Regions from separate parts of the Xanthomonas sp. SS genome, predicted to be linked through region 1. Evidence: predicted binding sites of a transcription regulator. Region 1 holds the regulator's gene; the other holds the start of a gene.
The links. The regulator FliA, encoded in region 1, starts transcription of late flagellar genes. The targets are predictions, from matches to a motif close to TAAAGTTTNNCNNNCNNNGGCCGATAA.

Region 1 (15,157 bases):
CGCGCCGCGCTGGCCAGGCTGGTCCGCCACAGCGTCCCCTCGCTGTCGGTGCTGTCCTACAGCGAGGTACCGGAAGACAAGCGGCTGAAGCTGGTGGGAACGATCAGCTGACAGGCAGGGATTGGTGATTTGGGATACGGGATTCGCAACAGCGGACCCCGCGAGCGGAGAGAGACAGCAGTGAAACGATCGAAGACAACCAGAGCAAGGCGACCGGATACCAGCCACGTAACGGCGGCATCCGCGACCAATCCCCAATCCCCACTCCCGAATCCCGGCGTCCACCCATGAAGATCAAACGCTTCGTAGCCCCCGACATGCGCACCGCGTTCCGCATGGTCCGCGACGAGCACGGTCCGGATGCGGTGATCCTGTCCAACCGGCGCACCGACGAAGGCATCGAGATCGTCGCCGCCAGCAACTACGACGAAGCCCTGGTGCAGCAGGCGCTGGACGCGGCGCGTCCGGAAGAGGCGGCGCCGCGGCTGCAGGTGTCGGCCGCCAATCCGGCGCCGCGTGCGGCCAAGGCCGCCGCCAACCCGGCGATGGCGATGATGGCCGCGATCAGCGAGCGCCGTGCCCCGGCCGCCGCCATGGCCAACGCCGGCAGCACCGCGACAGTGGCGCAGGCCGCACCGGCGCGGCCGCTGACCCAGCCCGCCGCGATCGCCGCCTCGGCGATGCCGGCCGGCACTGCGCCGGCGCCGAGCCGTCCCGCCGCCGCGCCGCGGGCCCCTGCCCGGTCCCCGCCGACGCCCCCTTCGCCGAATTCCGCATTCCGAGGACGTGTTCCGCAACGCACCGATCAGCGTGCCGATGCCCAGCCCGTTCGCCGCCCCGGCCGCCCCGGCCGCCGCCGCCAGCGCCGCCGCGATCGCCGCCGAGGTGCCGGCCTGGCTGGAAGACATCGCCGCCGTGTCGCTGACCCCGGCCGCCGCGACTAGCGCCGCGAACGTCGTGCCGCTGCCGGCCGCCGCGCCTGCGGCCAGCGCCGGGATCCCGGCGCCGCCGACGCTGGCGCCGGTGGCCAGCTTCCCCGTCGCGCAGAACGACGAACAATTGACTCAGCTGCGCGACGAACTGGCGCTGATGCGGCAGATGATCGAGCGCGAGATGAACCGGCTCACCGACGAACGCCTGCGCGGCTCGCCGGTGCGCGCCCAGGCGCTGGAGCTGATGGACGACTACGGCTTCGACAGCGGCCTGACCCGCGACGTGGTGATGCAGATCCCCGCCGACCTGGAACTGCACCGCGGCCGCGGGCTGATGCTGGGGCTGCTGTCCAAGCGCCTGCCGATCGCCCCGCTGGATCCGATCGAGGAAGGCGGCGTGATCGCCCTGATCGGCCCCACCGGCGCCGGCAAGACCACCACCATCGCCAAGCTGGCCTCGCGCTTCCTGGAGCGCCACGCCGCCCGCGACGTGGCCCTGGTCACCACCGACACCATCCGCGTCGGCGGCCGCGAACAGCTGCACAGCTACGGCCGCCAGCTCGGCATCGCCGTGCACGAGGCCGACAGCGACGCCGCCCTGCAGCAGCTGCTGGAGCGCCTGCGCGACTACAAGCTGGTGCTGATCGACACCGCCGGCATGGGCCAGCGCGACCGCGCCCTGGCCGCACAGCTGCACTGGCTGCGCGCCTCGCGAGTGGTCCGGTCCTTGCTAGTACTCCCTGCCAACGCTCATTTCTCCGACCTGGACGAGGTGGTGCGCCGGTTTGCCGGCGCCGATCCGCAGGGGGTGATCTTGACCAAGCTTGACGAAACCGGGCGGTTTGGCAGTGCCCTGTCGGTGGTCGCGGACCACCGGCTTCCCATCACCTGGGTGACCGATGGTCAGCGCGTGCCGGACGACCTGCACCGCGCCAACGCCGCCAGCCTGGTATTGCGCCTTGAAGATTTGCGGCGCGCTGCCGATAAGCCCTGTACTCCGGAGCAGAACCATGCCGTCGCGTGATTACGCCAATCTGACCAATGCCTTCCCCCTGTCGGCAACGCGCAGCGAACCGCTGGGCCCGGTGCGCACGATCGCCGTGACCGGCGGCAAGGGCGGCGTCGGCAAGACCAACATCTCGGTCAACCTGTCGATGGCGCTGGCCGACATGGGCAAGCGCACCCTGCTGCTGGACGCCGACCTTGGCCTGGCCAACGTCGACGTGCTGCTCGGGCTGACCCCCAAATTCACCCTGGCCGACCTGGTCGCCGGGCGCTGCACCCTGGAAGAGGTGCTGATCGACATGCCCAACGGGCTGATGGTGGTGCCCGCCGCCTCCGGTCGCCGGCACATGGCCGAGCTGCCGCCGGCCCAGCACGTCGGCCTGGTCAACGTGTTCTCCGAGCTCAAGCGCGAGCTGGACGTGATGATCATCGACACCGCCGCCGGCATCACCGACAGCGTGCTGACCTTCTGCCAGGCCGCGCAGGACGCGGTGGTGGTGGTCTGCGACGAACCGGCCTCGATCACCGACGCCTACGCGCTGATCAAGGTGCTGTCGCGCGAACGCGGCGTGGACCGGGTGCAGATCGTGGCCAACATGGTCCGCGACCTCAACGAAGGCCGCCTGCTGTACGACAAGCTGAGCCGGGTGTGCGAGAAGTTCCTCGGCGACGTGTCGCTGAATTACCTGGGCTGCGTGCCGCAGGACGACTGGCTGCGCCTGGCGGTGCAGCGCCAGCAGCCGGTGGTCAAGGCCTACCCGTCCAGCCCGTCGGCGCAGGCGATCGCCGAGATCGCCCGCCGCACCTCGCGCTGGCAGGCGCCGACCGTGCCGCGCGGCAACGTCGAGTTCTTCGTCGAACGGATCATCCAGCGGGGGGTCGCCGCATGAACGCCGCCGCCCAATACCGCGCCGTGCAGCGCAACAGCTCCAACGACTACATCGCCCAGCATTCGGACCTGGTGCGGCGCATCGCCCACCACCTGGCGGCGCGACTGCCGGCCAGCGTCGAGATCGACGACCTGATCCAGGCCGGCATGATCGGCCTGATCGAGGCCTCGCGCAGCTACGACGCCGACCAGGGCGCCTCGTTCGAGACCTACGCCTCGATCCGCATCCGCGGCTCGATGATCGATGAGATCCGCCGCGGCGACTGGGTGCCGCGTTCGGTGCACCGCCGCGCCCGCGACGCCGCCTCGGCGATCCGCAAGATCGAGCAGAGCACCGGCCGCGCCGCCGCCGCCAACGAAGTGGCCGCCGCGATGGACATGCCGCTTCCCGAATACCTGCGATTGATGGAAGATGCCGCGCGCGGCCAGGTGCTGAGCCTGGAATCGCGGGTCGAAGACCACGGCGAGCTGGACACCATCGCCAAGGGCGGGCCCAATCCGCAGCAGATGCTCGAGCGCAGCGAGTTCGGGCGCGAACTGGGCAAGGCGATCGCGCTGCTGCCCGAGCGCGAGCAGCTGGTACTGTCTCTGTACTACGAACAAGAATTGAACTTGAAGGAAATCGGCGCGGTGCTCGGTGTCAGCGAGTCGCGCGTCTGCCAGATCCACGGCCAGGCCACGGTACGCTTGCGCGGACGCTTGAAAGCGTTCGAAGCGGCAGACGCCGGCCTGGAAGACGAAGAATAAGACCCAAGGGAGTTAGCGGTGAACAAGAACATGCGGATTTTGATCGTGGACGATTTCTCGACGATGCGGCGCATCGTCAAGAATCTGCTCGGCGATCTGGGCTTCACCAACACTGCAGAGGCCGAAGACGGCAACAGTGCGCTGGCTGCGCTGCGCTCGGCACCGTTCGAGTTCGTGGTCACCGACTGGAACATGCCCGGCATGACCGGCATCGACCTGCTGCGCAACATCCGTGCCGACGACAAGCTCAAGCACCTGCCGGTGCTGATGGTGACCGCCGAGGCCAAGCGCGAGCAGATCATCGAGGCGGCGCAGTGCGGCGTGAACGGCTACATCATCAAGCCGTTCACCGCGCAGACGTTGCAGGAGAAGCTGGGCAAGATCTTCGAACGCCTGGGAGCGACCGCCTGATGCAAGCCACCGCCGAACGCAGCGCCCTGATCGAACGCCTGCAAGGTGCGCTGGACGCACTGGAGCGCGGCGACGAAACCGCCTGGCGCAAGGAAATCGACACGCTCGCCGCCTGGCGCACGCGGCCGATGATGCAGGGCCTGAGCCGGCTGGCGCGCGACCTGGGCCAGGCGCTCGGCGAGCTGCCGGTCATTCCCAGCGAAGCCGGCGAACTGGACGACGCCTGCTCGCGCCTGGACCACGTGGTGGAGATGACCGAGAAGGCCAGCCACCGCACCCTGGACCTGGCCGAGGAATGCCGCGCGCTGGCCGAACAGCTGCGCGCCGGCGGGCTGACCGGCGACCAGGGCGAGATCCTCGACAAGATCCGCCACAACCTCACCGAGATGGCCCTGGCGCAGAGCTTCCAGGACCTGACCGGGCAGATCATCCGCCGCGTGGCGACCATCGTGCGCCGCGTGCACGAGGGCTTCGGCGCGCTCGGCCTGCCGCCGAAGGAAGACAAGAAGCCCGATGGCAGCCTGGCCGGCCCGGCGCTGGCCGGACTGGACCGCCACGGCGTGTCGCAGAACGACGCCGACGACCTGCTGTCCGGACTGGGACTGTAATGCCATGAGCGCCGTCCCCGACGACATCGCTGCCGACTTCATCATCGAGGCCCAGGAAATCCTGGACCGGCTCGGCGAGCAGTTGGTGTCGCTGGAGCAGGCGCCCGAGGACAGCGACCAGCTCAACGCGGTATTCCGCGGTTTCCACACGCTCAAGGGCGGCGCCGGCTTTCTGGCGATCAACGCCATGGTCGAGCTGTGCCACGCCGCCGAGGACACCCTGGGCCAGGCCCGCGCCGGCCAGGCCACCTTGCAGGCGCGGCACTTCGACGCCGCGCAGCAGTCGCTGGACTACCTGCAGTCGATGCTCGACGCATTCGGCAGCGGCAGCGAACCGCCGCGCGCGCCGCAGCAGCTGATCGCGCAGTTCGCCACCAGCGGCGAAGAAACCGCCGCGCCCAGCGCCAAGGCCGCCGTCGCCGCGCCGCTGCCCGCCGCAGGCGGCAACAGCGACATGATCGACGACGACGAATTCGAAGCGTTGCTCGACCAGCTGCACGGCGGCGCCGCGCCAGCCGCGCTGCCAGTACCGGCCGCCGCGCCGCGGCCGGCGCCGAGCGCCAAGCCCGCAGGTGCGCCGGCCAAAGCCGCCGAACCCGAACACACCGTGCGCGTGGACACCAAGCGCCTGGACGCGATCGTCAACCTGATCGGCGAACTGGTGCTGTCGCGCAACCGGCTCAAGACCCTGCGCGTGCGCCTGCGCGACGAAGAACTGGACCGCGCGGTCAGCAGCCTGGACATCGCCACCTCGCGCCTGCAATCGGCGGTGATGCGCACCCGCATGCAGCCGGTCGGCAAGGTGTTCTCGCGCTTCCCCAAGGTCGCGCGCGACGTCGCCCGCTCCCTGAACAAGGAAGTGGACCTGGAACTGATCGGCGCCGACACCGAACTGGACCGCAACCTGGTCGAGGCGCTGGCCGATCCGCTGGTGCACCTGGTGCGCAACGCGATCGACCACGGCATCGAGACGCCGGCGCTGCGCGAAGCCACCGGCAAGCCGCGCGGCGGCCACGTGCGCCTGTCGGCGCAGCAGGAAGGCGACTACGTCAGCATCGAAGTGCAGGACGACGGCGCCGGCATCGACCCCGAACGCCTGCGGCAGAAGGCGCGCGAGAAGGGCCTGATCGATCCGGAAGCCGCCGCGCGCCTGACCACCGAGGAATGCCTGCACCTGGTGTTCCTGCCCGGTTTCTCGACCAAGTCCGAAGTCACCGACATCTCCGGCCGCGGCGTCGGCATGGACGTGGTGCAGTCGCGCATCCGCGAACTCAGCGGGCAGATCCAGATCCAGTCCGAACTGGGCCGCGGCAGCCGCTTCCTGATCCGCGTGCCGCTGACCCTGGCGATCCTGCCGACCCTGCTGGTGCAGGCCGGCGACACCGTCTATGCGCTGCCGCTGGCGCGCGTGGTGGAAGTGCTGCACGCGCCGCGCCGCGCGCTGGGCTGGTTCGACGGCCGCGCCGTACTCGACCGGCAATCGCATACCTTGCCGCTGGTGGACCTGCGCCACTGGTTGAACATCGAAGCGCCGGAACTGCCGCTGCTGACCGTGGTGGTGCTGCAGGCCGGCGAATCGCGCATGGGCCTGGTCGTAGACCAGGTCCGCGGCCGCGAGGAAGTGGTGATCAAGCCGCTGCCGCGCGCACTGCGCGGCCTGCCTGGCTACGCCGGCGCGACCCTGATCGGCGATGGCCGGCTGGCGTTGATCCTAGATGTGGATGGGTTGAAGAGCTGATCGAAGGCCGGGATTGGGGATTCGAAGGCTGTCCCGGTGCGGATCGCTGGCTGGCGATGCGACACCCAAAGTGTCATCGGCCTGCCGGTAAGTTCAACGGCGGTTGCCAGCCGCGCTTTCCTGTAGGAGCGGCTTCAGCCGCGACGCCTTACCTGTAACGCGTCGCGGCTGAAGCCGCTCCTACAGGGTGCCGCGCGCTCGCCGATCCGCGGCTCGACCGCCACCGGCCGGGCGTCTCGAATCCCCAATCCCGACTCCCAATCCCGGCCGCCCCATCAAGTCCCTCCCCTCGCTGCCGATATTTCCTGCATGGACAAACTCAGTCTCATTGGCTTGCTGTTGGCGATCGCCTCGCTGGTCGGCGGCAGCATCCTCAAGGGCGCCGGCGTTTCCGCGCTGTGGTCGCCGGCCGCGTTCGTGATCGTGATCGTCGGCACCGTCGCCGCAATCCTGGTGCATACCCCGCCGGCGGTGTTCAGGCGCGCGTTCCAGATCGCCAAGTGGATCCTGCATCCGCCGGCCAGCGATCGCCAGGCGCTGCTGCAGCAGATCGTGGAGTGGAGCAACATCGCCCGCCGCCAGGGCCTGCTCGGCCTGGAGAACCAGGTGCAGCAGCAGCCCGACCCGTTCGTGCGCAAGGGTTTGCAGATGCTGGTCGACGGGGTGGAGCCGGAATCGATCCGGCACATGCTGGAAATCGACCTGGACGGCCAGGAACACTGCGACCTGGCCGCGGCCAAGGTGTTCGAAGGCATGGGCATCTATGCGCCGACGCTGGGCATCATCGGCGCGGTGCTGGGCCTGATCGCGGTGATGAAGAACCTCGCCGACCCGAGCAAGCTCGGCCACGGCATCGCCGCCGCGTTCACCGCCACCATCTACGGCATCGCCTCGGCCAATTTGCTGTTCCTGCCGATGGCCAGCAAGCTCAAGAGCGTGATCAAGCACAGCAGCGGCGAGCGCGAAATGATCATCGAAGGGCTCATCGCCATCGCCCAGGGCGAGAACCCGCGCAACATCGAATCGAAGCTGGCCGGCTTCTTGCATTGACCCACCACTATGGCCCGCAAGCGTCAGCACGAAGATCACGTCAACCATGAGGCATGGGCCATCCCCTATGCCGATCTGATGACGTTGCTGCTCGCCTTCTTCGTGGTGATGTACGCGCTGTCCACGGTCAACGAGGCCAAGTACCGGGTCATGGCCGACGCGATGAGCACCGCCTTCGGCGGCGCGCCGCGGACGATGAGCCCGGTGCAGGTCGGCGATCACCTGATGCAGGGCCAGGGCGGCGCGCGCCCGACCCCGATCAAGTCCAGCCCGGCGCTGTCCCTGCCCGACCCGAACCGGCTGCCCTCGGCCTCGCCGCTGCGCTCGGCCAGCGCGCTGCGCGACGAGGACCAGCTGCGGCGCGCGCAACGCCAGCTCGACGGCATCGCCGACCGGCTCGGCGCCGCGTTGGCGCCGCTGATCCAGAAGAAGCTGATCACCGTGCGCCACGCCGGGCTGTGGATCGAAGTGGAGATCAACAGCGACATCCTGTTCGGCTCCGGCTCCGCGTCGCTGGACCAGAGCGCCCGCGCCACCCTGGCGCAGCTGGCGCAGGTGCTGGTGCCGGTGCCCAACGGCGTGCGCGTGGAGGGTTATACCGACAACAGCCCGATCGCCACCCTGCAGTTCCCGTCGAACTGGGAATTGTCGGCGGCGCGCGCGGCCAGCGTGGTGCACCTGTTCGCCGACCAGGGCCTGCAACCGTCGCGGCTGTCGATGATCGGCTACGGCGAGTTCCGCCCGCGTGCCGACAACGACAGCCAGGCCGGCCGCAACGCCAACCGCCGCGTGGTGCTGGTGATCCTGGCCGACGCCGGCGGTCCCGACAGCGGCAGCGCCGCGGCACCCATCGCCGCCACCGGCACGCCGTCGCCGCAAGACCGATTGACCAATACCGCCGGCGCCGCGCCGGCGACCCCGCTACATGCCGCCGCGGTGGCTGCCGGCCATGCCGGCCAGCCCCGCGCGGTACCTGCCGCCATTGAAGGAGTGAACTGATGCGCATCTGGGCGATTGCCAACCAGAAGGGTGGCGTGGGCAAGACCACCAGCACGCTGGCGCTGGGCCGTGGCCTGGCCATGCTCGGCCACCGCGTGCTGATGCTGGATCTCGATCCGCACGCCTCGCTGACCCGCGCCTTCGACGTGCCGCAGGATCCGCCGCCGAGCGGCGTGCTGGACCTGTTCGCCACGCCGCCGAGCGACCTGGCCGCACTGGCCCGCGACAGCGCCATCGAGCGCCTGAGCTACGTCTGCGGGCAGACCGCGCTGGCCACGCTGGAGCGGCGCAGCGCCAACCAGCCCGGGCTGGGCCTGGCGCTGCAGCAGGCGATGGCACGGCATGCCGGCCAGCACGACTACATCCTGCTCGATTGCCCGCCGACCCTGGGCCTGCTGATGATCAACGCGCTGGCCGCGGCCGACCGGGTGATCATCCCGACCCAGGCCGAGCCGCTGGCACTGCACGGCCTGGCCAGCATGGTTCGCACCGTGGACATGGTCGAGCGCTCGCGCCGCCGTCCCCTGCCCGCCTCGATCCTGCCGACCCTGTTCGACAAGCGTACCCGCGCCGGCAACGACACCCTCAAGCAGATGCAGGACAGCTACGGCGAGCGGGTCTGGGAAGACGCGATCCCGGTCGACACCAAGATCTGCAACGTCAAGGCGTTGACGGTGGCCGGCGTTCCGGGCGACTACCCCGGCCGCGGCCTGGCCGCCTACCGCCGCGCGCTGGAATGGTTGATCTCCAGCGACGCCGTGCCGATGGAGCAGGCCGCATGAACACGCCCGGGGTCATCGACGACTATCTGGAAGGCCTGCTGCACGACGTGATCGCCGAAGAGCGCGACGCCGAACGCCAGGCCACGCTCGCCGCGGCCAGCGCCGCACCGGCGCCGGAACCGGTGCGCGCCGTCGAAGCGCCCGCGCCGGTGGTCCCCTCCGCGGAGGAAATCGCTATCGCTGTACTGGCCGAAGCCGATTCCGATCCGGCCCTGGCCGGCATCATGTCGCAGCAAGCCCTGGCGCCCAAGCCGGCTGGTCCCACCCCGGAAGAACTCGCCGCCGCGGTCCTGGCCGAAGCCGACGCCGATCCAGCCCTGGCCGGCATCATGTCGCAGCAGGCCCTGGCGCCCAAGCCGGCTGGTCCCACCCCGGAAGAACTTGCCGCCGCAGTCCTGGCCGAAGCCGACGCCGATCCGGCCCTGGCCGGCATCATGTCGCAGCAGGCCCTGGCACCCAAGCCGGCCGGCCCCACCCCGGAAGAACTCGCCGCCGCGGTCCTGGCCGAAGCCGACGCCGATCCGGCCCTGGCCGGCATCATGTCGCAGCAGGCCCTGGCGCCCAGGCCGGCCGGTCCCACCCCGGAAGAACTCGCCGCCGCGGTATTGGCCGAAGCCGACGCCGACCCGGCCCTGGCCGGGATCATGTCGCAGCAGGCGCCGTCCGCCGCCGAGCGCGACGCCGATCTGGAGGTGGTCGCGGCGATGGAGATGCAACGCGCCGCCGCACCGCCGCGCGACCTGGCCGCCGAAGACGATGCCGCCTCCGCGCGCGCGACCAAGCGCCCGCCGATGGCAGTGCCGCCGGAACGCCGCGTCGAGGCCGAGCGCGCGCAGGCCGCGGGCGCGCGGCTGCCGCCCAACCTGCAGGCATTCATGGCCCCGAGCACGCCGCACGAAGCCTCCCCGCACCAGCGCCGCGCGCCGGACCGCAGCACCCGCTGGCTGCGCCTGCGCTGCGGCGAACAGGCCTATGCGCTGGAACTGCTGAAGGTGCAGGAAGTGGTGCTGCCGGTGCCGCTGCTGGCGCTGCGCGGCACCCCGACGGCGATGCTGGGGATCATGAACCTGCGTGGCCAGGTGGTGCCGGTGATCGACCTGGGCATCCACCTGGGCGCCGCGCCGATCGAGATGGACATGCTGACCCGGGTGGTGGTGCTGGAAGAGAACGGCGAGACCCTGGGCCTGCGCGTATCCGCGGTCGAGGACGTGGCCAGCCTCACCGACCAGCAGATCGAGCCGCCGGACAATGCCCGCATCTGCCGCATCTCCAACCACCTGTTCCGCGGCGTGGCGCGGCTGGGGCAGCAGCCGATGATCCTGCTCGACGCCGAGCAACTGCTGCACTGAACGCGTAAGGACAGGCGCGCCGTGCTTGCGCACGTGCGGGTCAAGACAGGCAAGAAAGGGAGCTTGTGTCGACAAGCACCCCGCAACGACGCAGTGCCGTGCGCCGCGCCCAGGCGCCGCGCTGCCCAACGGCCGCATGCGGCACGGCCCAACCTGGGCCCAAGCCGGCGGCAACGCACCACCACGGCGGCGGCCCGGCAACTGCCAACCCTGCCGCACTTTCCCGATGCGCCGCTAAAGCTTCCCGCGCATTGGCCGTTATCTGCCCTAGAACCATTCCGTGCGGAGCAATGATGAGCACAGTGACCCTTGGCGAAGATCTCGGCATCGAGACCAGCGCCGACCTGAAACAACGGCTGACCCCGTTCCTGGCGTCGGACGACGAGCTGCAGCTGGACGCCGGCGAGGTCCGCCGCATCCATACCGCATCCGTGCAGGTGCTGTGCGCATTCGTCGATGCACGTCGCAAGGACGGCAAGAGCACCGTGTTCGCAACCTGCAACGACACGTTCCGCGACGCGGCACGTCTGCTAGGGGTCAGCGCATCGCTGGGCCTTCCTGCAACCCCTGACAACCTGAAATCTGTGGAGAACGCCGCATGAGCGCACGTATCTTGGTGGTGGACGATTCGGCGTCGATGCGCCAGATGGTCTCCTTTGCCCTCACCTCGGCCGGTTTCGCGGTCGAGGAAGCCGAAGACGGCCAGGTCGCGCTCGGCCGCGCCCAGGGCCAGCGCTTCAACGCGGTGGTCACCGACGTCAACATGCCGAACATGGACGGCATCTCGCTGATCCGCGCGCTGCGCCAGCTGCCGGACTACAAGTTCACGCCGATGCTGATGCTGACCACCGAGTCGGCGGCGGACAAGAAGTCCGAAGGCAAGGCCGCCGGCGCCACCGGCTGGCTGGTCAAGCCGTTCAACCCGGAACAGCTGATCGCCACCGTCCAGAAAGTCCTGGGCTGATTTCCTCTCCACCCTTTTTCCGGATTCCCCGCCCATGAGCATGGACCTGCAACGTTTCCACGCCACCTTCTTCGAGGAAAGCCGCGAAGGGCTGGACGCGATGGAAGCCGGATTGCTGTCGCTGGAAGAAGGCAACCGCGATCCCGAAGTGATCAACTCGGTGTTCCGCGCCGCGCACTCGATCAAGGGCGGCGCCGCCACCTTCGGCTTCGAGGCGATGGCCGGCCTGACCCACGTGCTGGAGACGCTGCTCGACGAGCTGCGCTCGGGCAAGCGCGAAGTGGAAGCGCACGCGATCGATGCGATCCTGGGGTCGGTGGACGTGCTGCGCGCCTTGCTGCGCGAAGCCGAGCACGGCACCCCGGCCGATCCGGTCGCGGTCAAGGCGGTGCACGACCGCCTGCAGCACGCCCTCAACGGCAACGCCGCCGCCGCGCCCGTCGCGACCCCGGCCGCCAACCAGCCGGCCGAACCGGAAGCCTGGCAGATCGGCTTCACCCCGGCGCCGTCGCTGTTCATGAGCGGCAACGACCCGCTGCGCATCATCCGCGAACTCGAACACCTCGGCCCGCTGCAGGTCGCCTGCCGCACCGCGCGCCTGCCCGGCTTCAGCGACCTCGACCCGCTCGAGGCCTATCTGGCGTGGGACCTGGGCCTGGTCGCCAAGGTGCCGCGCAGCGCGATCGAAGACACCTTCGCCTGGGTGATCGACGACTGCGAACTGGACATCCGCGCCGTGCCGCCGCCGAGCCTGGCCAACGCGCCCGCCCCGACCCTGGCGCAGCCGCCGGCCAGCGCCACCGCCGCGCCGGCCGCCGCCGTCGCCGCCAATGCGCCGGCCGGCAATGCCGCCGCCGCGCACGAAGCGGAAAGCTCGATCCGGGTCAGCGTCGACAAGGTCGATGCGCTGATCAATCTGGTCGGCGAACTGGTCATCACCCAGGCCATGCTCAAGCAGGTCTCCGGCGATCTCGACCCGGCCCACGCCGAACGCCTGTTCGCCGGCCTGGACCTGCTCGAACGCAACACCCGCGACCTGCAGGAAGCGGTGATCGGCGTGCGCATGCTGCCGGTGGATGCGGTGTTCCGCCGCTTCCCGCGCCTGGTCCGCGACCTGTCCACCCGCCTCGGCAAGCAGGTGCGGCTGCGCACCATCGGCGAAGGCACCGAGCTGGACAAGGGCCTGATCGAGAAGATCGCCGATCCGCTGGTGCACCTGGTGCGCAATTCGATCGACCACGGTCTGGAAATGCCGGAAGCGCGCCGCGCCGCCGGCAAGGACGAAACCGGCACCATCACTTTGGCCGCCTCGCACCAGGGCGGGCATATCGTCATCGAAGTCAGCGACGACGGCGCCGGCCTCAACCGCGAACGCATCCTGGCCAAGGCCGCCGAACGCGGCCTGGCGGTTCCGGACAACCCGACCGACGCGCAGGTGTGGGACCTGATCTTCGCCCCCGGCTTCTCCACCGCCGACGCGGTCACCGACCTGTCCGGCCGCGGCGTGGGCATGGACGTGGTCCGCCGCAACATCCAGGGCCTGGGCGGCGAAGTGCAGCTGGAAAGCAATTCCGGCCGCGGCACCCGCGTGCTGATCCGGCTGCCGCTGACCCTGGCGATCCTGGACGGCATGACCGTGTCGGTCGCTGGCGAGACCCTGATCCTGCCGCTGGCCTACGTGCTCGAAGCGCTGCAGCCGCAGCCCGACGACATCCGCAGCATGGCCGGCGAAGGCCGCGTATTGCGGGTCCGCGGCGAATACCTGCCGATCCTCTCGCTCAGCGATTCGTACGGCTACGGCCGCACCGAGCAGGCCGACCCGCTGGTGGTGGTGGTCGAGGCCGACGGCCAGAAGATCGCGCTGGAAGTGGACGAACTGGTCGGCCAGCAGCAGGTGGTGGTCAAAAACATCGAGAACAACTACCGGCGCATCGGCGGCATTTCCGGCGCCACCATCCTCGGCGACGGCCGCGTCGCCCTGATCGTGGACATCGGCGGGCTGGTGCGTTCGCTGAAGGTGCCGCAAGCGGCCTGATCGTTCCTGGCGGATCGCCGCGCGCTGCGCGGCCAGCAAGACCCAAGCCCCGGCAGCGATGCCGGGGCTTTTGCGTTTTGCGGTGCAGATACATCCCCTCGCCGCATCCGACACACGCGAAAGGACCAGTTTGCACAGACAAGGACAATGGCGGCCGCGCGCGGCGCGACCGGCGCAGAAAACCACCGTGCCTGTCGGAGAAACGTCGCTGTTGCAGCGCCCGCAAAGCTGCCAGACAGCTTCTTAACCGCGACGCAAACGCGACCGAACGCAGGCAGCAAAGTTTCCTCATGCGTCGTCGATATCCGGATTGTGGCATCGCGACGCAGCGATCCACGCAGGCACTGGCACTCGGTCGCGCATCGCCGGGAGCCATCCATCCATCGCAGATGAAGCAAGGTCTGACATGAACGCAATCCTCGAACGCTACAACGTCGGGCGCCGCCTGGGCGCCGCATTCGGCATCCTGATCCTGTTGTCCGGGCTACTGGTGGCCATCGGACTGGCGAGCATGACCAACGCGCATCGGCAACTGGACTCCATCGTCAACGGCAACATGGAAAAGATCCGGCTGTCGAACGAAATGCTCGACGCCAACACCAATGTCGCAATCGGGCTGCGCGACATCACCATCGTCCAAGGCGACGCAGCCAACCAACGCGTGTTGGATTTCGTCAACGCCAACCGTGCCCGCTACAAGGTGGCCCACGATGCGCTCGCGGCCATGCCGAGCAATGCCATCGAACGGCAGGCCATCGACTTGATCAATAAGCGGCGCGACGTCTCGGTCGCGCTCAACAACCAGGTATTGCAGCTCGGCGAAAAGGACCAGAATGCACAGTCGCAGGCCTTGCTGCTGGGTGCAGCGTCGGTGGCCATGGACCAGCAACAGGCCGCGATCCGCGCCAATGCCGAGCTGCAGCAGCGTGTGAGCAGGCAGGCATATGCAGCAGCGCTGTCCTCGATGACCCAGAACCGGCTCAAGCTGCTCATCGGCGGCGCAGCGGTGCTGTTGATCAGCGGCCTGCTGGCCTGGACGATCACCCGCAGCCTGACCCAGCCGCTGAACCGCGCCACCCGTGCCGCCGAGGCGATCGCCGACGGCCGCCTGGACAACGACGTCGGCACCCAGGCCCGCGACGAGCCCGGGCGCCTGCTCAATGCGATGGACAGGATGCAGTCGCAGTTACAGCGCTTTTCCCGGGAAACGTCGCTGATGATCGAGCTGCATGCCGACAAGGACATTTCCCACCGCATGCCACTGGATTTCCCCGGTGTGTACGGCGACCTGAGCCAGGGCATCAACACCATGATGTTCGAGCACCTGGACGCCATCGTCGATGCGATCGCGGTGCTCAACGAATACGCCAACGGCGACCTGCGCCGCGACGCCCGGCGCCTGCCCGGCAGCCGCGCGGTGCTGCACCAATCGATGGACGCGGCCAAGGCGAGCCTGTTGGCGATCAACACCGAGATCAAGCGCCTGGCCGCTGCCGCCGCGTCCGGCGACTTCAGTGCGCGTGGCGACGCCGAGCACTTCCAGCACGACTTCCAGGCGATGGTGCAAGGCCTCAACGCGATGATGGAGGTCAGCGACCGCAACCTCGGCAAGCTGTCCGCGCTGCTGCAGTCGATCGCCGCCGGCGAC
Region 2 (15,157 bases), 1.5 Mb from region 1:
GCCAGGTCTTCCAGTCGCGTGGCGTCGCCGGCGCCTGCAGCGCGGCGGCGCCGGCCAGCGGCACCGCCGCGCCAAGCGTGGCGGTGGCCGGCGTCCATTGCGGGCCGCGTTGCGCGCGCAGGGCCTGCAACGTGGTCGCCAACGGCGCGGCAGCGCGCTGGGTGCGCGCGCTGCCGGCGGCCAGCGCGTAGGGCGGCATGCCCTGCGCCAGGAAGATCAATGTTTCCGGCTGGTAGCCCAGGCGCAGCGCCGGCCGCTGCCGGCCCGGATCCTGCGTGGCCAGCAGCCGCCAGTAGCGGTCGCGCACCGGCTGGGTCAGCGCCTGCGGCGGCGAGCGGCTGGCGCCGGCGCCGACCTGGTAGGCCACCCACGGCCCGGCCCGGTCCTGCCACGGCGCCTCGGCGCTGTCGCGGCTCTGCACGCGCCATTCGATCGCGCTGTTGCCGGGCAGCGCGATGTCGAGCTGCGCGACCGGATAGCGGCCGGGCGATACGAAGTCGAAGCTGTGCTGCGCCGGATCGGCCTGCAGCGCATCCAGTTGCTGCCAGTGCCAGTCGGCGGCGACCGGCGCCGGCGCCAGTTCGGCCTCCACCCCGGTCAGCGTCGGCAGCGGCGGCGAGGACAACGGCAGCAGCCGCAGGTAGCGCACCTGGCGATCGATGGCGATGCGCAATTGCTGCAGGCGCTTGCCCTGGTTGGCCAGGTCGACCAGGGTCGCCTCCGGCACCAGCAGTTCCCAGTCGCGCAGATCGTCGCTGGCCTCGACCCGGTAGCGCGCCTGCCGCGGCTGCGCATCGGCCGCCCACTGCAGCGACAGCGCGCGCAACGGCTCGCGCAGCGCGCTGGCATCGATCAACCAACCGGCTTCGGCGCTGGCCGTGGCGCTGCTGGCGATGCGGGTGCGGATGCGGCGCACGCTGCCGTCGGTATCGCGCTCGGCGATCAGCTCCAGGTTGTCCGCACCGCCACCGGCCACGGCCGGCAGCGGGAACCAAGGCAGCGGCTGCCGGCGCGGCGTGGTCTCGGCCAGTTCGGCCGCGAACAGCGCCGACGGCAGCGGATCGCCGGCCGCGTTGAACACCTCCACGTCGCCCAGCGAGGCCAGGTGCGCGCTGCGGTACACCGCATCGTCGAGTTGCACGCGGTAGGCGCCGGCGGCCGGATCCTGCAGGGTCAGCGGCCATTGCTGCACGTAGTCGTCGCGCTGGCTGGCGGCGAAGGCAGCCACCGGCAGCAATGCCAGCAGCACGGCCGGAATGATCAGGCGTTTCATGGATGGGCCTCCTCGGCCGGTTCGATGGCGCGCGGCGGCGCCGGCGCGAAATAGCCGACCACGGTGCACAGCAGGCCGTAGGCGATGAACGAGGCGATGCCGGCGACATTGCCGAGGTTGCCGCGATCCACCAGCAGCAGCTTGCCCAGCACCACCGCCATCAGCAGCGCACCGGCCAGCCACAGGCCGCGCTGGCCGCGGCGCGAGCCGAGCACCCAGCCCAGTACGCCGAGCACGCTCCACACCACGGTCAGGCTGGTCTGCGCCACGCCGGCGGACAACAGCGACGCCCACGGCACCGGCGCCCAGTAGTGCACCGCATGCAGGGTCACGCTGGTGACCCACAGGAATCCGGCAGCGGCCAGCAGTTGCAGGCGCTGCGCACGCAACAGGGCCGGCGCGGTCGCCGACCACAGCCAGCGCGCGGCCAGCGCCACCACCAGCAACTGGCTCAGTTCCAGCGGATTGAGCAGCGGCACCCACGGCAGCGGCGCGCTGGCGCCGGGCACGCACAGCGTCCACAGCCAGGCCAGGCCGAGCAGGCCGAAATAGCTGCCCTGCAGCGCCGTGCGGCAACGGTCGAAATCCTCACCCAGCGGCGCCGCCAGCCACGGCCAGCGCAGCAGCGACAACGCCGCCGCCGCCAGCCATGGCGCCAGCAGCAATGCCCACTGCCAGCCCTCGGCCAGGGCGAAGCGCTGCGCCAGCCAGAGGCCGAGCATCGACAGCACCGACGGCCACACCAGCCACCAGGCGAATTGCGCCGCGCGCGCCACCCAGCCGCCGCTGCCGCGCAGGCAGATCAGGCTGCGCACGCCGAGCACCGCGAACAGCGTCCACGCCCAGGCGCCATGCCCGGCGAACGGCTGGCCGTGCGCGTCCGCCTGCAGCACTGCCAGCGGCAGCGCCAGCAGCAGCCCGCCGAGCGTGGTCGCGGCCAGCGCGCGCGCCGGCCAGCGGCGCTGCGCCTCGGCGGCCAGCCAGCCGCTGAGCGCGACGAACGCCAGCAACAGGTCGGCCTGCGCCGCGGCCGCGACGAAGCGTTCGATCTCGGCGACGCCGATCCCGCACCACCACGCCAGGCCCCACAGGTAATAGGCCAGCGCCGGCGTGTCGGCGCCGGCACGGCGATAGCTCCAGGCGCTGGCGAGACCGGCCAGGGCCAGCAACGCGCCGCTCATGAAGGTGGCATTGGCCAGCGCATGGACGTCGTGCCAGGCCACGTCCAGCCCGAGCACGAAACCGATCGCCGCGGCCAGTTGCAGGCCGGCGCCGGTGAACTGCGGCAACCAGCGCTGCTGGCGCAGTCCCAGCCACACCAGCGCCGCGCCTTCCAGCGCGAAGATGCTGGCGGTGGCGCGCGCGGACAGCGCCAGCGGCACCGCCAGCGTGGCGAAGCCCACCGCCAGCAGCGCATAGGCCTGGCCGAGCACCGCGAAGCGTTCGCGCCGGATCAGCGCCGCGGCCAGCAACGCATACACCGCCGCCAGGCCCAGCGCGCACAGCGCCAGCGGCAGGCCCTCGCCGCGCAGCAGCCCGGCCTGCAGCGAGAACGCGACCAGCGGCGTGCCGAACACCAGGCTGCCGTCGACCAGGTTGCCGCGCGTGGCCGGCTGGCGCCGCGCGTACAGGATCGGGATCAGCAGGTAAAAGGCGAAGAACAGCAGCAGGAACGGCTCGGTGCTGGCGAACTTTGACGGCTGGTACTGCAGTACGCCCCACAGCGTGCCGATGCCGAAGGTGAAGCCGAACCCGAGCAGATTGAGTACCCGCCACGGCCGGTACCAGGCGATCGCGAACACCGCCGCGTTCAAGACCGCGTAATAGGAGAACAGGCCGACATGGTTGCCGCTGCCGGTGGACAGCCAGATCGGCGCCAGGAACCCGGCCAGCGTGGCCAGTACCGCCAGCGTGCGCGATTCCTGCAACACCGCCAGCACGCACATGCTGGCCACCAGCACGATGCTCAGCGCGAACGCGGCGCCGGCCGGAATCAGCCCGGACAGCTTGAACGCGGCGAACACGGTCAGCAGCAACACGCCGATCGCACCGCCCTGCAAGGCCAGCGCGAAGCTGCGCTTGCGTTCGCGCTGGCGCCAGCCGAAGCCCAGGCCGGCCAGCGCCGCGGCGGCGATGCCGGCGTAGCGCAGTTCGATCGGCATGCGCAGCCAGCCCTGGTCGCCGGCGTACTTCAGCAGCGCGGCGACGCCGGCCAGCAGCACCAGCATGCCGATCTTGACCGGCACGTTGCCTTCGGTGAACCAGCGCTTGGTGCCGGCCAGCAGCCGCTCGATCGGGCCTGGGCCCTGCGGCACGTAGGTCTCGGGCGCTGGCGCAACGCCCATGTCGGCATCCGTGTCCGCAACGTCGCGCACCGCCGATGCGCGGGTTGCGAACTGCGGCGGAAGCGGCGGTGGCGTGGTCGCTGCGGGTGCGGTGGCGACAGGCGCGGTGACGAAGAACGGACCCTCGGCCGCAGCGCGGTCCTCGAACCCGGCATTGAATTCGGCTTCGGTATCGGTATCGGCGTCGGCAGCGAACCCGACATCGGCCTGCGCCGCCCGCGGCGCGGCGCCTCGCAGTTGCGCCAGTTGCAGTTCCAGCACCGCCACGCGCCGGCGCACGCCCGCCAGCGCCACCAGCATCATGATCATCAGGATCGGTACCGCCAGTACCGCCACCACCGCCAACACGATCAAGCCTTCCATCCGCACTCCATGCCCAAGCCGGCACGGCGCTGGGCGCGTACCAATGGTCCGACGGCGCCGGTCCTGGGGCAGATGGTAGACGAGTTCGGCCTTGCCGCGGCCGCGCCGGCAGCGGTGCAAGCCAGGCGCGGCAACGCATTCCGGCAACGCAGGCCAGCGCAATCGGCGCTAAAGCCGATGCATTCGCGGCCGCTACCTCCCTTATCCCACGTTGCGTCCGCTGTTCCCTCCCCTCCCACCGACAGCGCCAATGAACCTGCCAGCCAAACCCACCGAAGCGGGCATCGACGACCATATCCGCTCCGTGGTCGGCCTGTCCGATCAACTGCTCGGACAGCTGCGCCAGTCGTTGCAGCGCATCGACGAGATCAACCGCACCACCCACGTGATCTCGATGAATGCCCGCATCGAATCGGCCCGGATCGGCCAGGCCGGGCGCGGCTTCAGCGTCATCGCGCAGGAAATGGACGTGCTGTCGCGGCGCGTCGCCGATGCCACCCAGGATCTGGACAAGGTCGCCGCCAGCACCAGCGCCGACATGCGCCACACCCTGCAGCGACTGGAAGACGACGTGCGCCGCACGCGCCTGAGCGAACTGGCGCTGAGCAATATCGACCTGATCGACCGCAACCTCTACGAACGCAGCTGCGACGTGCGTTGGTGGGCGACCGACGCGGCCATCGTCGCCGCCGCGCGTCCCGGCCGCGGCGACGAAGAACTCGCCTACGCGTCGCGGCGCATGGGCCAGATCCTGGATTCGTACACCGTCTACTTCGACCTGGTGCTGGCCGGCACCGACGGCCGCATCCTCGCCAACGGCCGGCCGCAGCAGTACGCCTCGGCCGGCAGCGACGTGTCCGGGCAGGCGTGGTTCGAAGACGCCACGCGCACCCGCAGCGGCGAGGAATTCGGCTTCCAGGACGTGCATGCCAGCACCCTGGCCGATGGCGAACGCGTGCTGGTGTACTCGTGCACGGTGCGCGACGGCGGCCGCGTCGACGGCCGCGTGCTGGGCGTGCTCGGCATCGTGTTCCGCTGGGACGCGCTGGCGCAGACGGTGGTGCAGCGCACGCCGCTGTCGGAGCAGGAATGGGGCCGCAGCCGGGTCTGCATCGTCGACCAGCGCGGCCAGGTCCTGGCCGACTCGGCCGGACGCATGCTGCAGGAGCGGATCGAATTCCAGGGCCGCGACGCGCTGTTCAAGCAGCCGCGCGGCGCCGTGCTGAGCGACCTCAACGGGCGCCCGCACTGCATCGCGCATGCGGCCTCGCCCGGCTACGAAACCTATCGCACCGGCTGGCATTCGCTGATTCTGCAGGCGCTGTAGCGCGAGGCGCGCGCGGGTCGGCCAACGCTCAGCGCTGGCCGACCCTGATCACCACCTTGCCCTTGGCGCGTCCGCTCTCGACACAGGCCAGGGCCTGCGCGGTTTCCTCCAGCGGGAACACCCGATCCATCACCGGCCTGATGCTGCCGGCCTCGATCAGCGCGCCGATCTCGCGCAACTGCTCGCCGTTGGCGGTCATGAACAGGAAGGCATAGCTGACGCCGTGCCGCTTGGCCTTCCTGCGGATGCCTCCGCTCAGCAGACGGATCGCCTGCCGCAGCGGCCACGCCAGTCCCTGTCGCACGGCGAAGTCCGGGTCCGGCGGGCCGGAGATGGAAATGAGCGTGCCGCCGGGTTTCAGCACGCGCAGGGATTTTTCCAGCACGTCGCTGCCCAGGCTGTTCAGGACCACGTCGTAGCCGTGCACGACGGTCGCGAAGTCCTGCGTCCGGTAGTCGATCACCAGGTCGGCGCCCAGCGCCTTCACCCAGGCGACATTGTCGGTGCCGGTGGTGGTCGCGACGAAGGCCCCGAGGTGCTTGGCGAGCTGGATGGCGATGCTGCCGACGCCGCCGGAGCCGGCATGGATCAGCACCTTCTGGCCCTTCCGCAGCCGTGCCGTCTCGACCAGCGCCTGCCACGCGGTCAGCGCGACCAACGGAACCGAGGCGGCTTCTTCCATGCCGAGGTTGGCAGGCTTCAATGCCAGCGCGCTTTCCTTGACCGCGATGCGTTCGGCGAAGCTGCCGATGCGCGTCTGGTCGGGACGCGCATACACCGCGTCGCCCGGCTTGAAGCGGCGCACGCCGGCCCCGACCCGCAGCACCACGCCGGCCACGTCGTTGCCCAGCACCAGCGGAAAGCGGTACGGCAGGATCAGCTTGAACTCGCCCTTGCGAATCTTCGCGTCGAGCAAATTGACGCCGGCGGCATGCACCTCGACCAGCACCTCGTCGTCGCGCACCTCCGGTTCGGGCAGTTCGCCGATCCGGCCCGGATGCCTGTTGCCGTAGCCTTCGATGAAGAACGCTTTCATGATGTTTCCCTGACGAAAACGAATGCGAGAACGAAGACGATTTCGAGCACGACCGCGACCAGGATCCCGCGGCCCGCGTGCCCGCTGGCCAGTTCGCCGATGCCCAGCGCCGCCAGCAAGGAACAGGCGGTGACCAAGCCCGCCACCAGCGCTGAACGCGCCGGCGATGGCGCCGCGCCGCGCGCCATGAACAACATCACGCTCAGGCCCGCATACAGCGCGGCCCCGCGTCGCGCCATCAGCTCGGCCGATGGCGAGGCGACGATGTCCCAGTTCGCCAGCATCGTGTCCGGCGAGAACATCCAGGTGCAGGCGATCGCCAGGAACAGCAGCGAGGCCAGGGCCGACAGCGAACGGAAACCCGGGCGCATGGCGGTCACCGGTTGAGGATGCGCGACAGCACGGCCTGGTGGATCCAGCGCGGCGTCGCCCACATGAAGGCCGCATTCAATTTGTTGATCAGCCCGGGCACCACGCTGATGCGGCCGGCATCCAGCGCGCGCATGCCGGCGCGCACCACCGGCGGGGTCTGCATCATCAAGGCGTTCAACTGCGGCGTGATCCGCTGTTGGGCCACGCGCGCGAAGCCGGTGTCGGTCAATCCCGGGCACAGCGTGGCGACGGTGACGCCATCGCGCGCGAACTCGCGATGCAGCGCCTCGCCCAGGCGCAGCACGTAGGCCTTCGCGGCCGAATACACCGCGAAGTTTTCCACGCCCTGGTAGGCCAGCAGACTGGCCACCTGCAGGATCTTGCCGCATCGGCGCCGGCGCATGTCCTGGCCGAACAGGTGGGTCATCGCGGTCAGGCTGGCGATGTCCAGCTGGATCATCGACAACGCCGGCTCCAGGTCGCCATCCAGGAACGGCCCCTGCAGTCCATGCCCGGCATTGTTGATCAGCACCTCGACCTCGATGCCACGCGTGTGCAGGCCGGCGTGTAGCCCGCGCACTGCCGCGATCTGCGACAGGTCCACCTGCTCGACGAGGACCTCGACACCGTGCCGTTGCCGCAACGCCTGCGCCAGCGCATCGAGCCGGTCCAGGCGCCGCGCGACCAGGATCAGCCTGTGGCCGCGCGCCGCGTACTGCCTGGCGAACTCCTCGCCGAATCCGCTCGATGCGCCGCTGATCAGCACCCAGCTATCGCGTTGCGTTTGCATGATGATCGCCTCGATCGCGCCAGATGCAGGGTTGCAGGCTTCAGGCCGCCGGCCGGTAGCGTTGCGCGGCATTGGCCTGGCGGATGCTGCCCAGCAGCGCTTGCCGGGCGCCGTCGAGCGCGTCCCAGCGGTCGGCGTCGTGCAGCGGCGGAATGGTGACCAGCTCGCGGCGATCGAAACCGATCAGCGCCGCATCGACCAGCTCTTCCACATCCATCACCTCGGGCAGCGTGTTGACGTCGATGCCCGCGCGCTCCCAGATCTCGGTGCGGGTGGCCGCCGGAAGCACCGCCTGCACGTACACGCCCTTGGGCGCCAGCTCCAGGCTCATGCCCTGCGACAGGAACAGCACGAAGGCCTTGCTCGCGCCGTACACGGTCATGCCGAATTCCGGCGCCAGGCCGACCACCGAGCCGATATTGACGATCGCGCCGCTGCCGGACTGCGCCAGACGCGGCGCGATCGCCAGCGCCAGCCGGGTCAGTGCGGTGGTGTTGAGGGCAAGCAGGCGTTCGACGCCGTCCGCCGTCTGCTCGGCGAAACCGCCCGACTGGGCCATGCCGGCGTTGTTGATGAGGATGCCGATGCGCGCGTCGTCGCGCAGGCGCGCTTCGACCGCGGCCAGGTCGGCCTGTGCGGTCAGGTCGGCCTGCAGCACGTCGACCGCGACCTGGTGTTCCGCGCGCAGGCGCGCGGCCAGCGCGTCCAGGCGCGCGTTGTCGCGTGCGACCAGCACCAGGTCGTGGCCGCGCTGGGCGAAGCGCTGCGCGTAGACGGCGCCGATGCCGCTGGAGGCGCCGGTGATGAGGACGGTGGAGGTAGTGCTCATGCGAGTGGTCTCTTCGGGTCAAAGGGAAGGTGCGGCCACGAGGGCATGGCCGGTGGTGCGGCGGCGGCGCGCTGGGCGCAACCGGCGCTTCGAAGCAAGCCACTTAATGATGATGATCGTAATCTTATTTTTCAATATTTTGATGATGACTGGCATCAATGTATCCTTGCGCCTGAAAAAGCGACGCTGGAGGGCATCCACGATGAAGGTCAGCAAGGCGCAGGCGCAGGCGAACCGGGCGCATATCGTCGAAACCGCGTCCGCGCTGTTTCGCGAGCGCGGCTACGAGGGCATCGGCGTCGCCGATCTGATGGCCGCCGCCGGTTTCACCCACGGCGGTTTCTACAAGCACTTCCCGTCCAAGGCCGACCTGATGGCGGAGGCGACGACATGCGGGATCGCGCAGACCGTGATGCTGGTGGACGGGGTCGACGCGCCGGAATTCGTCCGCCGCTACGTGTCGCGCGCGCACCGCGATGCCCGCGCGGCGGGTTGCACCATGGCCGCGCTGGGCGGCGATGCCGCACGCGAGCCGGAAACGGTGCGGTCCGCGTTCGCGGACGGTGTCGAAGCCATGCTGGCGACCATGGAGTCCGGGGACGCCGCAGCGACCGGCGCCAGCCCCGCCGATGCGCGCGCCGCGCGCCTGGACATGCTGGCGCACGCGCTAGGCGCGATCGTCATGTCCCGCGCCTGCCCGGACGATTCGCCGCTGGCGGACGAGATCCTCGCGGCGTGCCGCGCCAACATGCTCGCGGCACTGGACACGGCCCCGGCGGCAGGCAAGCGCGGCGCGGCGTGATCGCGGCGATCCGCAGCGCCCACATGCACGCATGCCGCCAGCGGTGACGCGATACCGCCGGGTCGTCAGCGCGCTGGCCGCACGGCAGGTGGCTCGGCGGTACGCCCTGTGCAGAAGCCAACACCTCGCACGCCGCTCCTTTGGCTACCATCCCTGGGCAACCGATGCCGAAAAGAGCGCATCCCATCACAAGACGCTCTTCGACCTTGCAGTTGTCCTCCAGACTCGCATGATGCGGGCGCTGTCCGGCAAGCCCGTGCGCCATGCAGCGCGCATCGACCCGCATGAATGCGCATGGCCGCAAGTAGCGTATTGACGGTGCCGTTTCGGCATGCCTAAGCTCGGCGCGCATCGCTGATGCGCGCCGAATGCGGGTGTGTCAGCATGGTATGGATGGAATTTGGAAATTCAGACGCAATCACAAGGTAAACGGACATGACCATGAAACCCTTTCGCACGCTTTGCATCTCGGCCCTGCTGGCCACCTCCTTCGCTGCTCCGGCGTTCGCCGAAAAGGTGGGCGACCCGAGCCTCTACACCAGTGAGGCGGTGAAGAAGAATCTGGTCCTGGGCAAGACAACCAGAGAAGAAGTGCGCGCCATCTATGGCGAGCCGACCTATGTCCACAAAACTTCCGCGAAGAATGGCGGGTACGAAAACAGGTGGAGTTACGACCCCGGGGAATCGCATGGTGAAAAAGCCCGCAAGACGGTGACCGGAGTATTAAGGTCGATGCTGCCTGGCGCCTACACCGGCTCCGCAGTGAATGAAGCGCAGAAACATGGCGTCGGCGCGCGCAACGTCAAGGACTACTACCTGTCGATCGACTTTGACTCCAAAGGCGTGGTCACCGATTACGACCAGAGCGAGAGCAACGAGTCCAAAAACGCACTGTAGCCAAGCGAACGCCGCGTGGCGCAGGAGTGCGTCGCCACGCTCAGGCGCTACCGGCAGGCGATGCCCTGACCGAGATTTTTCAGCATATGGCAAACAAAAAGGAGCGCATTTCGCGCTCCTTTTTGCGTTGAACCTCCAGCGCAACGCCGGACGCGACCGCCGGCATTGCACTGCCGAAATTTCCGGCGAAACCGTGGATTTCGGATGGGGCAGGACGCTGCGACGCGGTTTACTTCGCTACCACCTTGACCATTTCCAGACACTTGTTGGAATAGCCCCACTCGTTGTCGTACCAGGACACCAGCTTGACGAAGGTGCTGTCCAGGGCGATGCCGGCGTCGGCGTCGAAGATCGAGGTGCGCGCGTCGCCGCGGAAGTCGGTAGCCACCACCTTGTCCTCGGTGTAGCCGAGGATGCCCTTCAGCGCGCCTTCGCTCTGCGCCTTCACTTCGGCGCAGATCTCGGCGTAGGTGGCCGGCTTTTCCAGTTCCACGGTCAGGTCGACCACCGACACGTCCGAGGTCGGCACGCGGAAGCTCATGCCGGTCAGCTTCTTGTTCAACTCCGGGATCACCACACCCACGGCCTTGGCCGCGCCGGTGCTGGACGGAATGATGTTCTCCAGGATGCCGCGGCCGCCGCGCCAGTCCTTGTTGCTGGGGCCGTCCACAGTCTTCTGCGTGGCGGTGGCGGCGTGCACGGTGGTCATCAGGCCGCGCTTGATGCCCCACTTGTCGTTGATCACCTTGGCCAGCGGCGCCAGGCAGTTGGTGGTGCAGCTGGCGTTGGAGACGATCGCCTGGCCGGCATAGGTGGCGTGGTTGACGCCGTACACGAACATCGGCGTGTCGTCCTTGGACGGGGCCGACAGGATCACCTTCTTGGCGCCGGCGTCGATGTGCTTCTGCGCGGTGTCCTTGGTCAGGAACAGGCCGGTGGATTCGATCACCACCTCGGCGCCGACCTCGTCCCACTTCAGCGCCGCCGGATCGCGTTCCTGGGTCAGGCGGATCTTCTTGCCGTTGACCACCAGGTGATTGCCGTCGACCGACACTTCGCCGTCGAAGCGGCCGTGCACCGAATCGTACTGCAGCATGTACGCCAGGTAGTCGGGCTCGAGCAGGTCGTTGATGGCGACGATCTCGATGTCGCTGCCGAAATTCTGTACCGCCGAGCGCAGCACGTTGCGTCCGATGCGACCGAAACCGTTGATGCCAACCTTGATTGCCATTTCAGTAGCTCCTGCGGCCGCGCCTGACGCGGCGGATGGAAGGGGGCGAGCATTCTATCAGGCCGGCCGCATCGCGCCGGGCACGCGCTTTTGATCAGGATCAAGGCGGCGCGGCGATGCCGGCGGGACACTGCGCCCACACCCAAACGAGACACCCATCATGCGCAAGACCTCCCCCCTTCTGCTGTCCGGCCTGGCCGTCGCCCTCGCGCTGTGCGCCCTGCCGGCGCTGGCGCAGTCACAGGGCGACTGGACCGTGGGCATCGGCGCCCACCAGGTCAACCCGAAGTCCGACAACGGCAAGCTGGCCGGCGGCACCCTGCCGCTTAGCATCGGCAGCGACATCAAGCCGACCGTCACCTTCGAATACTTCGTGCACCAGGACCTGGGCATCGAAGTGCTGGCCGCGCTGCCGTTCAAGCACGACATCGTGGTCAAGGGCGTCGGCAAGGTCGGCAGCACCAAGCAGCTGCCGCCGGTGGTCTCGCTGCAGTACCACTTCAACAGCGCCGGCAAGGTCTCCCCGTTCGTCGGCGCCGGCATCAACTACACCACCTTCTTCAGCGAGGACAGCACCGGCGCGCTGGCCGGCACCAAGCTGAAGCTGGAGGATTCCTGGGGACTGGCCGCGCACGTCGGCGTGGACGTCGCGCTCACCGACAAGTCGGCGCTGCGGGTGGACCTGCGCTGGGCCGACATCGACAGCAAGGTCAAGGTCGACGGCGCCAGCATGGGCACCGCGAACATCGATCCGCTGGTGTATGGCCTGGCCTACGTGATGAAGTTCTGAGGCTGCGCGGGCGCCGCGCTTCTCTGGCAGACTACGCTCCACAAGGATGTGGATCGGTCGCCGCCGGGCCGACACTGGGATTCGCATCCGCCCATTCGCCGTCCACCGGGGTCCCCAATGAAGCCACGCCTGTTCCGCCGTCTCGCCGTCGCCGCCCTCGCTGCCATCGCCCTGCCCGCCGCGGCGCAGTCGGCCGGCCACTACACCACCAGCTACGGCATCCACGGCATGGTGCCCGGCTCTTCGAACGGCACGCTGGACGGCACCGACCAGCGTTTCAGCGCCGACACCACGCCAGCGCTCTCGTTCAGCTACGAATACTTCTTCCGCGGCAACCTCGGCGTGGAGATCCAGACCCTGGTCGGGCAGCAGAAGATCGGCCTGGAACAGGGCGGCGATATCGGCAGCGCCTGGGCGCTGTCGCCGACGGTCTCGCTGCAGTACCACTTCAACGGCAACGGCGACATTTCCCCGTTCGTCGGCGTGGGCCTCAACTACACCACCTTCCTGGGCGCCGACGGCAAGGGCGCGTTCTCCCGCGACGACGTCAAGTTCAAGGACAGCGTCGGCCCGGCCGTGCATGCCGGCGTGGATTTCGCCATCGGCGAGCGCAGCGCGCTGCGCGTGGACGCGCGCTGGACCAGCATGCGCAGCGACGTGGAAGTGGACAGCGGCACGCTCGGCAAGGCCAAGCTCGACCCCATCACCTACGGCCTGGCCTACCTGCTGTATTTCTGATCCGCAGGGCCCGCAGCCGCGTCCGCACGGGCGAGGCTTAGCGGTTGCGCAACGGCACGATGACGCGGCCATGGCAACGTCATCGGCGCCGGCTAGAATTCTCGGATGAAATCCTCTCTCTTCGTGTCCGCCGCGCTCACCGCGGCACTGGCCGCCGCGCCGTCCGCCGCCTTCGCCTGGGGTCCGCTGGGCCATCGCCTGGTCGCCGATCTCGCCGATGCCCGACTCACTCCGCAGGCCCGTGCGCAGGTGCAGCAGTTGCTGCAGGGCGAACCCGAGCCGACCCTGGCCGGCGTCGCCAACTGGGCCGACCAATTGCGCGAAAGCGACCCGGACATGGGCAAGCGCTCCGGCCCCTGGCACTACGTCAACCTCGGCGAGAACGATTGCCACTACGAACAGACCCGCGACTGCCCCGACGGCCAGTGCGTGGTCGAGGCGCTGCGCCGCCAGGCCTCGATCCTTGCCGACCGCAACCAACCGCAGGCGGCGCGCACCCAGGCGCTGAAGTTCGTGGTGCATTTCGCCGGCGACATCCAGCAGCCGCTGCACGCCGGCTACGCCCACGACAAGGGCGCCAACACGTTCCAGATCCAGTTCGAGGGCAAAGGCAGCAACCTGCATTCGCTGTGGGACAGCGGCCTGCTGCGCAGCCGCGGCCTGGACGAGGCGCATTACCTGGCGCAATTGCAGGCACAACCGCTGCCGCCACCCTCGCCTGCCGGCAGCGCGCTGCCGCCGCCGGCCGCGGCCTGGGCCGAAGCCTCGTGCAAGATCATGCTGCGCCCGGGCTTCTACCCGCCCGGCGCCAAGCTGCCGGCCGACTACGTGACGACCTGGCGCCTGGTCGCCGAAGCGCAGCTGCGCCAGGCCGGCGCGGATCTGGCGGCGACGCTGAACGCGGCGCTGGGGAAGTAACGCGCGGCATCTGCTCCATCTGCTTTTTGTAGGAGCGGCTCCGGGTGGCCTCGGGCCATCAGCCGCGACAGGTCTTACCGATAGATCCTGTCGCGGCTGAAGCCGCTCCTACAGGAACGCAATAGGAATTCGGCGCCTGACAGGGGACGCCTAACCCGCGTTCGCCCGCGCCCAGCGCACGATGTCGGCCACACCGATCGCACCGCTGTGCCGCACCAGCTCGCGGCCATGCCGCAGCAAGGCCAGGGTCGGAATGCTGCGGATGCCGAAGCGCGCCGCCAGCGCCGGCTGCGCCTCGGTGTCCAGCTTGCCCAGGCGCATGCGCGGCTCCAGTTGCGCGGCGGCGGTCTCGAACTGCGGCGCCATGGTCCGGCACGGACCGCACCACGGCGCCCAGAAATCCACCAGCAGCGGAATGTCGCTGCGCTCGGCATGGGCGGCGAAGGTGTCCGCGCTCAATGCGACCGGCGCGCCGACGAACAGCGCACGATGGCAACGCCCGCATTGCGGCGCCGCCGCCAGGCGTTCGCCCGGCACCCTGTTCAATGCCTGGCAGTGCGGGCAGGCGATGTGCAGCGGATCGCTCACGCGCCGGCCTCGATGCTCTTGTCGCCCAGCAGCACAGTGCCGTGCGCGTCCTTGACCGTATAGGTGAGCGAGATGCGGCACCGCCCCTGCTCGCGCGCTTCGAAGACATGGACCTCGCTGGTCACGCCGCCGGGGACCGTCCACGTCGCGACAGCGTCGGAATCGATCAATGCGCGATGGGCGGCGCCGCGCGCGGTGCATGGATGCGGCCGGCGATGCGGGTGGTGGGCATGGCGGCTGCGGCCTGGGTTCGTCGTTCCGACGACGTCAACCGAACGAGAGCAAGACGCCAGCCAATTCATCTCTAGCGCGTCGCCTACTGCCATGCCAGTCCCCCGAAATGCGGATGAGTCGATTAAGTATCCCTCGTAAAGTCGGCTACCGCTAACGCAACTTGCCGGACCGAGGGATTCCATTGAGCTCGTCGATTACTTTCTGTGGTGCGCGCAAGCGGATCTGCACGGGAAAGGATTCGTGCACGACGACATCTTCCACTACACCGCTTTTTTCCAACTCCATGACCTTGACCAGCACTGGGTCCGGAGATTCTGCACTGCCGATGATCAGCGCGCGCTCCAACGGCTCTTGATTCTTGGTCGGCTGTGTACGGTCGAGGCCGCAGCCTGCCAACAGCATCAGCGCTGCAATAAAAACCGTTTTCATATTTGCCTCCTCGCGCGTTGGCCGATACGCCGCGAAAACGTGGTGCGCCGGCCATGCGGCGCACCACGTTCGTGTTACTTCAAGTCAGCGTCAATGAGCAGTCACGGGTACGTAGCGATCCAGTTTTGAAGCGTATTGTAGACGGTGCTGGTCAGCCTCGTTCCACAGTTCTGACTGGACGATCCCGTAGTATGG

Region 2: HEP74_RS04880 (methyl-accepting chemotaxis protein) is a predicted target of FliA. The motif match lies at 4,151-4,177, and genes of this name have one in related genera.

Annotation. Positions count from the first base shown of each region.
Region 1 is NZ_CP051190.1:2,668,612-2,683,768, forward strand. Features, by position in the region: gene flhA (flagellar biosynthesis protein FlhA) at 1-111, shown strand, start outside; partial or broken gene flhF (flagellar biosynthesis GTPase FlhF) at 288-1,956, shown strand; gene HEP74_RS11080 (MinD/ParA family ATP-binding protein) at 1,943-2,827, shown strand; gene HEP74_RS11085 (RNA polymerase sigma factor FliA) at 2,824-3,573, shown strand; gene cheY (chemotaxis response regulator CheY) at 3,592-3,984, shown strand; gene HEP74_RS11095 (protein phosphatase CheZ) at 3,984-4,592, shown strand; gene HEP74_RS11100 (chemotaxis protein CheA) at 4,597-6,330, shown strand; gene HEP74_RS11105 (flagellar motor protein) at 6,640-7,380, shown strand; gene motD (flagellar motor protein MotD) at 7,390-8,379, shown strand; gene HEP74_RS11115 (ParA family protein) at 8,379-9,161, shown strand; gene HEP74_RS11120 (chemotaxis protein CheW) at 9,158-10,510, shown strand; gene HEP74_RS11125 (STAS domain-containing protein) at 10,804-11,112, shown strand; gene HEP74_RS11130 (response regulator) at 11,109-11,474, shown strand; gene HEP74_RS11135 (chemotaxis protein CheA) at 11,509-13,509, shown strand; gene HEP74_RS11140 (methyl-accepting chemotaxis protein) at 13,916-15,157, shown strand, end outside.
Region 2 is NZ_CP051190.1:1,142,034-1,157,190, reverse strand. Features, by position in the region: gene HEP74_RS04890 (DUF3999 domain-containing protein) at 1-1,273, opposite strand, end outside; gene HEP74_RS04885 (DUF2339 domain-containing protein) at 1,270-3,981, opposite strand; gene HEP74_RS04880 (methyl-accepting chemotaxis protein) at 4,232-5,308, shown strand; gene HEP74_RS04875 (NADP-dependent oxidoreductase) at 5,337-6,344, opposite strand; gene HEP74_RS04870 (hypothetical protein) at 6,341-6,715, opposite strand; gene HEP74_RS04865 (SDR family NAD(P)-dependent oxidoreductase) at 6,721-7,506, opposite strand; gene HEP74_RS04860 (SDR family NAD(P)-dependent oxidoreductase) at 7,547-8,335, opposite strand; gene HEP74_RS04855 (TetR/AcrR family transcriptional regulator) at 8,538-9,137, shown strand; gene HEP74_RS04850 (hypothetical protein) at 9,573-10,034, shown strand; gene gap (type I glyceraldehyde-3-phosphate dehydrogenase) at 10,264-11,265, opposite strand; gene HEP74_RS04840 (OmpW/AlkL family protein) at 11,426-12,055, shown strand; gene HEP74_RS04835 (OmpW/AlkL family protein) at 12,173-12,793, shown strand; gene HEP74_RS04830 (S1/P1 nuclease) at 12,899-13,711, shown strand; gene trxC (thioredoxin TrxC) at 13,862-14,299, opposite strand; gene HEP74_RS04820 (SRPBCC family protein) at 14,296-14,469, opposite strand; gene HEP74_RS04815 (hypothetical protein) at 14,684-14,962, opposite strand; gene HEP74_RS04810 (trypsin-like serine peptidase) at 15,064-15,157, opposite strand, start outside.